DNA from 4 places in the Streptomyces sp. NPDC028635 genome. Region 4 is predicted to be linked to each of the others. Evidence: riboswitches for the same ligand, from Rfam matches in the RefSeq annotation. Region 4 holds a riboswitch; each other region holds the start of a gene.

What was found. Region 4 has a riboswitch for cyclic di-AMP ahead of AB0E88_RS20430 (NlpC/P60 family protein). Riboswitches for the same ligand answer to the same signal wherever they lie in the genome.
Positions count from the first base shown of each region.
Region 1: linked by a shared signal. The riboswitch ahead of AB0E88_RS09275 (C40 family peptidase) and the one ahead of AB0E88_RS20430 (NlpC/P60 family protein) in region 4 are both predicted to bind cyclic di-AMP.
Region 2: linked by a shared signal. The riboswitch ahead of AB0E88_RS06835 (M23 family metallopeptidase) and the one ahead of AB0E88_RS20430 (NlpC/P60 family protein) in region 4 are both predicted to bind cyclic di-AMP.
Region 3: linked by a shared signal. The riboswitch ahead of AB0E88_RS14185 (LysM peptidoglycan-binding domain-containing M23 family metallopeptidase) and the one ahead of AB0E88_RS20430 (NlpC/P60 family protein) in region 4 are both predicted to bind cyclic di-AMP.

Region 1 covers NZ_JBEZWX010000006.1:160,672-162,863, reverse strand. Annotated here, with positions in the region: gene AB0E88_RS09275 (C40 family peptidase) at 336-809, opposite strand; cyclic di-AMP (ydaO/yuaA leader) riboswitch at 813-1,024, opposite strand; gene AB0E88_RS09270 (urease subunit gamma) at 1,646-1,948, shown strand; gene AB0E88_RS09265 (urease subunit beta) at 1,962-2,192, shown strand, end outside.
Region 2 covers NZ_JBEZWX010000004.1:254,851-257,042, forward strand. Annotated here, with positions in the region: gene AB0E88_RS06830 (GntR family transcriptional regulator) at 1-112, opposite strand, end outside; gene AB0E88_RS06835 (M23 family metallopeptidase) at 327-1,070, opposite strand; cyclic di-AMP (ydaO/yuaA leader) riboswitch at 1,083-1,236, opposite strand; gene AB0E88_RS06840 (pitrilysin family protein) at 1,472-2,192, opposite strand, start outside.
Region 3 covers NZ_JBEZWX010000010.1:195,402-197,593, reverse strand. Annotated here, with positions in the region: gene AB0E88_RS14190 (tyrosine-protein phosphatase) at 1-261, opposite strand, end outside; cyclic di-AMP (ydaO/yuaA leader) riboswitch at 686-882, shown strand; gene AB0E88_RS14185 (LysM peptidoglycan-binding domain-containing M23 family metallopeptidase) at 888-1,787, shown strand; gene AB0E88_RS14180 (SGNH/GDSL hydrolase family protein) at 2,072-2,192, shown strand, end outside.
Region 4 covers NZ_JBEZWX010000018.1:46,318-48,509, forward strand. Annotated here, with positions in the region: gene AB0E88_RS20430 (NlpC/P60 family protein) at 1-814, opposite strand, end outside; cyclic di-AMP (ydaO/yuaA leader) riboswitch at 822-985, opposite strand; gene pcrA (DNA helicase PcrA) at 1,192-2,192, shown strand, end outside.

The sequences.
Region 1 (2,192 bases), on a different contig from region 4:
CGGGGCGGCCGACGGCGGGAACGACCGCCCTCACCGTCACCCGGGCGGGGGCCCGTTCACCCGTACGGCCGACCCGGCCGACCGGCGTCAAGCGGCAGCGTGCCCCCTGGCGGATGACCGGCCCCTGGCGCCGGGGGCCCGTTCACCCGTTCACCCGTACGGCCGACCGGCCGGCCCGCGTCAGCCGAAGCCTGTTGTCCCCGCAGCCGCCGTCGAGAGCCCGCCTGCGGCCCTCCTCGGCCGGGCGGCGGCCGAGGAGGGCCGTGTCGGCGGTCCGTGGCCGCCTGAGGGCCGTGGGCCCCGAGGAGGGGCGTGGGCCCGAGGAGGGGCGTCGGTCAGCTCACGCGGCCGTACCAGACGCTCTTCGTCCAGATCTTCTGCAGGCGCACCACGTCGCCCGTCTTCGGGGCGTGCCAGATCTTGTTCTTCCCGGCGTAGATGCCGACGTGGTAGACGTTCGACCCCGAGTGGAAGAACACCAGGTCACCGGCCTTACGGCTGCCGGCCGGGATGTGGTGCGTCTTGTTGTACTGCGCGGCGGCCGTGCGTGGCAGCTTCTTGCCCGCCTTCTTGAACGAGTACAGCGTCAGTCCCGAGCAGTCGAACCGGCGCGGCCCGGTGGCGCCCCACTGGTAGGGCGCGCCCTTCTTGGACGCGGCGATCTGCAGTGCCTTCGTCGCCGTCGTCGCGGCGGAGGCCTCCGAGGCGAGGCCCGGGACCACGATCGAGCCGCCCACGGCGGCGATGGTCAGGGCGGAAGCCGTACCGGCCCGGGCCATGAGCGACGGGACACGATTGAGCGCAGTCATGCGCAACCCTTCGTCAGCCGCCTGTGAAGGATGACCTGTCGGATTCGGGCTGGCGAAGTAGCCCGGCCGCTGACGCGGCTTCACCCCAAGGGCTGCTCGGCCCGGTCGTGGCATGACCGTTCCGGCGACCCGTCGTGCTTGGGTCCTCCACTCCTGCCGATCCACTCCTGTCGACCGGTCATCCGGGCGGCGGCAGGACTCGGCGTCCGCCCGGATCGCCCCGCCGCTGTGGCGGGGGCTTGTCGTCAGTCAGGGATCTTGGCCCACAACTGTCCGAAAATCCCAACGGAAACGGGTATTTGTGGGGTTCCTCACCACTCACCCGTTCGGGTGGACAGCCCTGTGTTCGATGGGGTGTTCACCGATCCGGCGAGCCCCGGACCAGCGGCGGAACGCTTCACTCCGGCCCCTCGTCCCGCCGGTCGCGCAACTCGGACCCCCCGAAAAAAGGGCGTTGGGATAGGCCGATGGGGGGTAAGCCGTCCGGCCCGTTTGAACTCGTTCGGCCCTCGGCTCAACTCCCGGCCCACGGGGGCGGGGTGACCCGAGTCGCGCGGCGCTCACCCTCGGCAGGGCCCCGGCGGCCCGAGACACGCTGTCCCGGCGCTCCTGTCACGAGTATGAGGAAGGTCTGCTGCCGGTCATGTGATGATCAAAGGCTGGTTAACGTCGTTGAAACTCCGACGGGCTAGCCTCCCGACCCACGCCACCAGGGGCTTTTCTGCCCGCAATTGAGCGCGGTAGGGAAATTTGTCTGTGTGTTACACCTGTCCCCGTCGCGGTGGCTGCGGCAGCCGGACCCCGCACGGTCCGGAGCAAGGACTGTGAGGTGGCACGTGCAACTGACCCCGCACGAGCAAGAGAGACTGCTCATTCATGTCGCGGCCGATGTGGCCGAGAAGCGTCGCGCGCGCGGACTCAAGCTCAACCACCCCGAGGCGGTCGCCATCATCACCTCGCACATCCTCGAGGGCGCCCGTGACGGCCGCACCGTCGCCGAACTGATGGCCACCGGACGCAAGCTGCTCACCCGGAACGACGTCATGGACGGCGTCGCCGAGATGATCCACGACGTGCAGGTCGAGGCCACCTTCCCGGACGGCACCAAGCTCGTCACCGTCCACGAGCCGATCATCTGACGGGGGGCGCGCCATGATTCCCGGAGAGATCCTCTTCGCCGAGGACCCCGTCGTGTGCAACGAAGGGCTCGAGGTCACCCGGCTGACCGTCCTCAACGCCGCCGACCGGCCCGTGCAGGTCGGCTCCCACTACCACTTCGCCGAGGCCAATCCCGGTCTGGACTTCGACCGCGCCGCCGCCCACGGCAAGCGGCTGAACATCGCCGCCGGCACCGCCGTACGCTTCGAGCCCGGGCTGCCGGTC
Region 2 (2,192 bases), on a different contig from region 4:
CTCCGTAGCGGCGGGCGAGGAGTTCCTCGGTGAGCCGGCTGCCGCGTTCATGGACACCGGCGACGATGTCGTCCCGGATCGCCGTGCACACCGAGTGCGCCGGAATTCGCATGTCCGACCTCCGCCTTGATCCCCGTGAAACGCCGACGATGGACGCGTGTTCCGTGACTCTATTCCAAGGGGGCGGAATTTCCGACGGCGAGCCGGATTCCATGGATATTTTTTGGTCACCTGCCGGTTTTCTCCCGGGGACGAGGAGCCGGGAAACGCCGAAAGCCCCGGCGCGGTGCGCCGGGGCTTCCTGGGGCTGATGCCGTGCTGGTGCGTCAGACGTTCACGCCGTGCGCGCGCAGATAGGCGACCGGGTCCATGTCGGAGCCGTACTCGGGGCTGGTGCGCGCCTCGAAGTGCAGGTGCGGCCCGGTGGTGTTGCCGGTGTCGCCGGACAGACCGATCTGCTGGCCGGTGACGACCTGCTGGCCCACGACGACGCCGATCGACGACAGGTGCCCGTACTGGGTGTACGTGCCGTCGTGCATGCGGATGACGATCTGGTTGCCGTAGGCGCCGCCCCAGCCGGTCTCGACGACGGTGCCGTAGCCCACCGCGTGCACCGTGGTGCCGGTGGCGGCGTGGAAGTCGATGCCGGTGTGGTGGCCGGAGGACCACAGGGAGCTGCTGGCCTCGTAGCCGGTGGAGACGTAGGAGTGAGCGATCGGGGCCGTGAAGCTGTTCAGGCGCTTGCGCTCGGCCTCCCGGGCGGCACGCTCCCTGGCCTCGTGGGCCCGCGCGGCGGCGGCCTCACGGGCGGCCTGCTCGATGGCCGCCTGCTCGGCGGCCTGCTTCTGGGCCTCGGCCTGGGCGTCGATCTGCGCGGCGACCGCGTCGTCGACGCTGATGACGGGGAGCAGACCGGTGTGCTCGGCGGAGGTGTCGGCGGCGAGGGCGGGGGCCGCGAGGGTGCCGATGACGCCGGTGGTGGTGAGCGCGGCGATACCCGCGGCCTGCGCGGTGGTGCGCTTCATCCGGCTGGGACGACGGTGCTTCCCGGTGGCGCTGACGAACGCCATGTGGTGGCTTGTCCTTTCCTTCCCTCTCGCCTACCGGGTTAGCTGACGGGTTCGGAGCAGGAAGGTCTCCTACGGGCACCCTCGCGGGCGCCCGATTCACCCCAGGGACGTGTGGGTCCCCGGCTCCCCTGGCTCGCGCCGTACGGGGACTCGGCGATGACTGTCCGGTGCCGCGGGTGCGGCGCACTGCCTGACGAACAGCCCGGACGAAGCTACGGTGATCGACCTTCAGTCCTCAAACGAATCAGGGGTTTTGTAAGCCATCCCACAGGCCAGACAGGCAACCTCCGCCCCAATTCGGGCATATGGGGGATGCCGCGCCTTGGATCATAAACAGGCCGGCAGGCACGGCAAGGGCCCTGGTGCTCCGTCAGACACCAGGGCCCCACGCGCGTGTGCGGCTACTCCGCGCTCACCACGGTGACATCGCCGATACCGAGGGCCTCGACGGGCTCCTTGATCTGCGCGGCGTCACCGACGAGGACGGTCACCAGCCGGTCCACCGGGAAGGCGTTCACGACCGCCGCCGTGGCCTCCACCGTGCCGGTCGCGGCGAGCTGCCGGTACAGCGTGGCCTGGTAGTCGTCGGGCAGGTGCTGCTCGACCTGGTCGGCGAGCGTGCCCGCGACGGCGGCGGCGGTCTCGTACTTCAGCGGGGCCACCCCGACGAGGTTCTGCACGGCGACATCGCGCTCGGTCTCGGTCAGGCCGCCCTCCGCCAGGGTGCGCAGCACCTTGAAGAGGTCGTCCAGCGCCGGGCCGGTGTTCGGCGTGTCCACGGAGCCGCTGATGGCGAGCATCGCCGCGCCCGTGCCGTCGGGGGCGGAGCGCAGCACCTGGCTGAAGGCGCGCACGCCGTAGGTGTAGCCCTTCTCCTCGCGCAGGACCCGGTCCAGGCGGGAGGTGAGGGTGCCGCCCAGGCAGTAGGTGCCGAGCACCTGCGCGGGCCATACGCGGTCGTGCCGGTCGGGGCCGATCCGGCCGATGAGCAGCTGCGTCTGGACGGCGCCCGGGCGGTCGACGATGACGACCCGGCCGGTGTCGTCGGCGGTCACCGCCGGCACGGGGCGCGGCTCGGTGCGCGAGCCGGTCCAGGCGCCCAGGGTGTCGCCGAGGAGGTCG
Region 3 (2,192 bases), on a different contig from region 4:
GTTGACGTTGCGCACGCCCGGCAGCTCGACGTCCGGGCCCTCGAGCTTCTGGTCGGCCGCGTTGCGGAAGTCGAAGATCGTGTGCAGCCCCAGGGAGGACAGGTACGCCGCGTCCTCGGCCGTGGCGTGGGCGAGGTGGCCGCTGCGGAACAGTACGCCGTGCCGCACCCGCCGTCCGTCGACCGTGGGCAGCCCGCCCACGTCTCGGAAGTTGCGCACTCCGGTCAGCTCGGGTTCGGTCGACGGCACCTGCTGCGTCACGAAGGGCTCCTCCCGCTCGTACCCGCCGACGCGGCTCGAATGGCCGACGGGTGCCCTTCGACGATACGACATGGATTCCCGGGGCAACCGGTTGTCCCCGCCCCCCGGCGACGGCGGTCGAATGGGACGGATATCCATCCACGTCGCATCTGGGCTTTCTGCCCGAATTGGCGCCTTCCTTCCAACTCGCAATGAATTGAGGGTCCCTGGGGGCGGGTGGCGTGAGGAGGGTCATAACGGTGACCGTCCGTCGTACGTCATGTCCACGTAATGGAGGCGTATTTCCCGGTGAATTGACGTACGGACAGCAGATCGAATGCACGCAGTGTGACGGCGTGTTCCGGTAGTGGATCACGAGAAACGCCCGTTCACGCAACCTTTCGCTTGTCCCCGTGCGTCTTGCTCGCTTACGTTCCCCACCGAATCCGGACGGACGCCGAATCCTGCCGCCGTCCGGCGCACCGCACCCACCCACCCGACGTACGGCAGGAGCGGGGGACCCACAGGTACGACCGCCTGTTCCGGTTCCCGGAACGGCTCTGGGGTGAAGCCGCGCCCAGCGCGGCCGGGCATCTCCAGCCCGAACCCGACAGCTCACCTCGCAGGCGCCGGAGAGGAAAAGCGCCATGCCCGCAAAGGGTAAGCACCGTCGTCCGAAGTCCCAGCGTTTCGCCCGCACCCTCGCCGTCGCCGGCACCGGTGGCGCCGCCCTCGCGCTGCCGCTCATGGGCGCCGCCGGTGCGCACGCCGCCACGCCGCAGACCGCCGCCCAGTCGGTGTCCGGCAAGGCCGTCCAGAGCCTGCCGTCCGCCGAGAAGAAGGCGCCGCGGTCCGGCGTGCGCGTCTACACGGTCAAGTCCGGCGACTACCTGTCGAAGATCGCGAACGAGCAGCACGTCGCCGGCGGCTGGAAGAAGCTCTACGAGGACAACCGCGAGGCCGTCGGCAGCGACCCGTCGCTCATCCACCCCGGTCTGAAGCTGACCCTCGGCAAGAAGGCCGCCGTGGCGCACAAGGCCGCGCCGTCGCACAAGAGCGAGGCGCCCGCGCACAAGCCCGCCGCCAAGGCCGCCGAGCCCGCGAAGGCCGAGCCGGCCCGGTCGGCGAGCACCGCCGCCGGCTTCACCCTTCCGGTCAGCGGCGCCACCATCGGCACCGCGTACCACACCCCCGGCAGCATGTGGGCCAGCGGCTACCACACCGGTGTCGACTTCGTCGTCCCGACCGGCACCACCGTCAAGGCCGTCGGCGCGGGCACCGTCGTCTCCGCCGGCTGGGGTGGCGCCTACGGCAACCAGGTCGTCATCAAGCTGAACGACGGCTACTACGCCCAGTACGCGCACCTGTCGCAGATCTCCGTCTCGGCCGGTCAGAGCGTCACCGCGGGTCAGCAGCTCGGCCTGTCCGGCGCGACCGGCAACGTGACCGGCCCGCACCTGCACTTCGAGATCCGCACCACGCCGGACTACGGCTCCGACGTGGACCCGGTCGCCTACCTGCGCGCCCACGGCGTCACCGTCGGCTGACCCCGCGCCGCCCCGGCGGCCACCCGTCTGACACGCCACCAAGGCCGGACCCCGACCCACGGGTGTCCGGCCTTCGGTGTGCCCGGCCTTCCGTGCCCGGTGCGGCCGGCGTCTCACGGCCGTCACGCGGCCCTCACGGCCGGGGCGCTTATTCCCGACGGGGCCGGACACCTGAAGTGGCTTATCTCACCGACCGTCAACCCCTGCCTACGGTCGCGTAGGTCACATTGCAGGGTGAATCATGGTCTGCCGTGGCAGACGATTCGAAGAGTGACAGCAGAGCAGTGATCGGGTCGTACGTGGCGGTGGGGGACAGCTTCACCGAGGGCGTCGGTGACCCCGGCCCCGACGGGCAGTTCGTGGGCTGGGCCGACCGTTTCGCCGTACTCCTCGCCGACCGGCGGC
Region 4 (2,192 bases):
CGGCCTGGGAGCCGGTGCTCGTGCTGCCCGAGCCGGTGCCGGTGCCGGTGCTCGTGCCGCCGGACGGGGAGCCGCCGCCGTCCTGCCGCCGGTCCTGCCGCTGCTGCTGGGCCGCCTGCTGCCGGGCCAGGTCCGCCGCCTTGCGCGCGGCCTCCTCCTGCTGGTGCCGCTCGATCGCGGCGAGCCGCGCCTTCTCCTCGGCGGTCAGCTTCGACAGCAGCTCACGCGCGTCGGCGAGCTTCTTCTGGACGGTGGCCTTGGCGGTGCGCAGATCGTTCTGCGAGTCGGTGAGCGTGCGCAGGCCGTCCGTGGCCTCGCGGCGCTGCCTCATCGTCTCCGACTGCTGGGTCACGTAGTCGTCGACCGCGTCCTTCTGGTGGCTGGTCAGCCGGTCCATCAGATGGCTCTGGTCGAAGTACTGCTGCGGGGAGTCGGCGAGCAGGAAGGTCGCCGTGTCCGGGAGGGACGCGCCGCCGGTGCGGTACTGGGCGGCGGCGTACGACCCCAGCTGCTCGCGCGCCTCGTTGAGCTTCTCGGTGCGCCGGGCGACGTCGTCCATCAGGGAGTCGACGCGGGTGCGCTGCTTGGCGGTGCGCTCCTTGGCCGCGTTGTACTTGTCGGTCGCGGACTCCGCCTGCCGGTAGAGGTCGTCGACCTTCTTCTCGACCTCCTCGAGGCTGGGCTTGTCGTCCGCGGGGACGGCGTCGGCCGTCTGGGACAGCAGGGCCACGGAGGTGAGGGCGGCTGTGGCGAGGGCGGGGGTCCCTATTCCGGCGAGGGTCCCCGCGGGACGCGACTTGCGGTGCGACGCCAAGGGAGGCGACTCCTTCCAGATGGCCGCCTACCGGGTTAGCTGTCGGGTTCGGGCTGTGTGGAAGGTGTGCCCTACGGCTCTCCCCGTGGGAGGGCCGATTCACCCCAGGTCTCGGGTGGGTCCCCGGCTCCGGTCGCTGTGCGGGCGTACCGGACTCGGCGGAGGCCGCGCGGCCCGGCGACGTTCGCCGGTGGAGTTCGTGCGGCCTGGGCGGCACGGTAGCCAACTCGTGTGCCTGCTGTGAAGGTTGGTGCGTGATATGCCCGATACATTTCCGTGACCATCGCGTTGTGTCGCCGGCCGGTGATGGACGGTGACGTGTGATGTTTCCCGGACGGGCCCGGGTTGTCAGTGGGGCGCCCTAGACTCGGAGAGCGATGAGCAGCCTCTTTGACGACAGCTTCCTGGCGGACCTCCAGGCCCCGCGGGCCCACACGGAGGAGCCCCCGCCGCCGCCCGAGGACGAACACGCTCCGGAACCGTTTCCGGACGATCTGTTCGGCGGGAAGTTCGACGCGCCCCCGCCGGACCGGGACACGCACTACCGCGACGGTGCCCCGCGCCCCGCGCTCGACGCCGCCGCGCTGCTCGAGGGGCTGAACGACAACCAGCGCGCCGCCGTCGTGCACTCCGGCTCCCCGCTGCTCATCGTGGCCGGCGCCGGCTCCGGCAAGACCCGCGTACTCACCCACCGCATCGCCCATCTGCTCGCCGAGCGGAACGTCCACCCGGGCCAGATCCTCGCGATCACCTTCACCAACAAGGCCGCGGGCGAGATGAAGGAGCGCGTGGAGCAGCTCGTCGGCCCGCGCGCCAACGCGATGTGGGTGATGACCTTCCACAGCGCGTGTGTGCGCATCCTGCGCCGCGAGTCGAAGAAGCTCGGCTTCACGTCGTCCTTCTCGATCTACGACGCCGCCGACTCCAAGCGGCTGATGGCCCTGGTCTGCCGCGACCTGGACCTGGACCCCAAGCGCTTCCCGCCCAAGTCCTTCAGCGCCAAGATCAGCAACCTGAAGAACGAGCTGATCGACGAGGAGGACTTCGCTGCCCAGGCCACCGACGGCTTCGAGAAGACCCTCGCCCAGGCCTACGCCCTGTACCAGTCGCGGCTGCGCGAGGCGAACGCCCTCGACTTCGACGACCTGATCATGACGACGGTCAACCTGCTGCGCGCCTTCCCGGACGTCGCCGAGCACTACCGCCGCCGCTTCCGGCACGTCCTGGTCGACGAGTACCAGGACACCAACCACGCCCAGTACGCGCTGGTCCGTGAGCTGGTCGGCACCGGTGAGCACGACGAGGACGTCCCGCCCAGCGAGTACGACCTGCCGCCCGCCGAGCTGTGCGTGGTGGGCGACGCCGACCAGTCGATCTA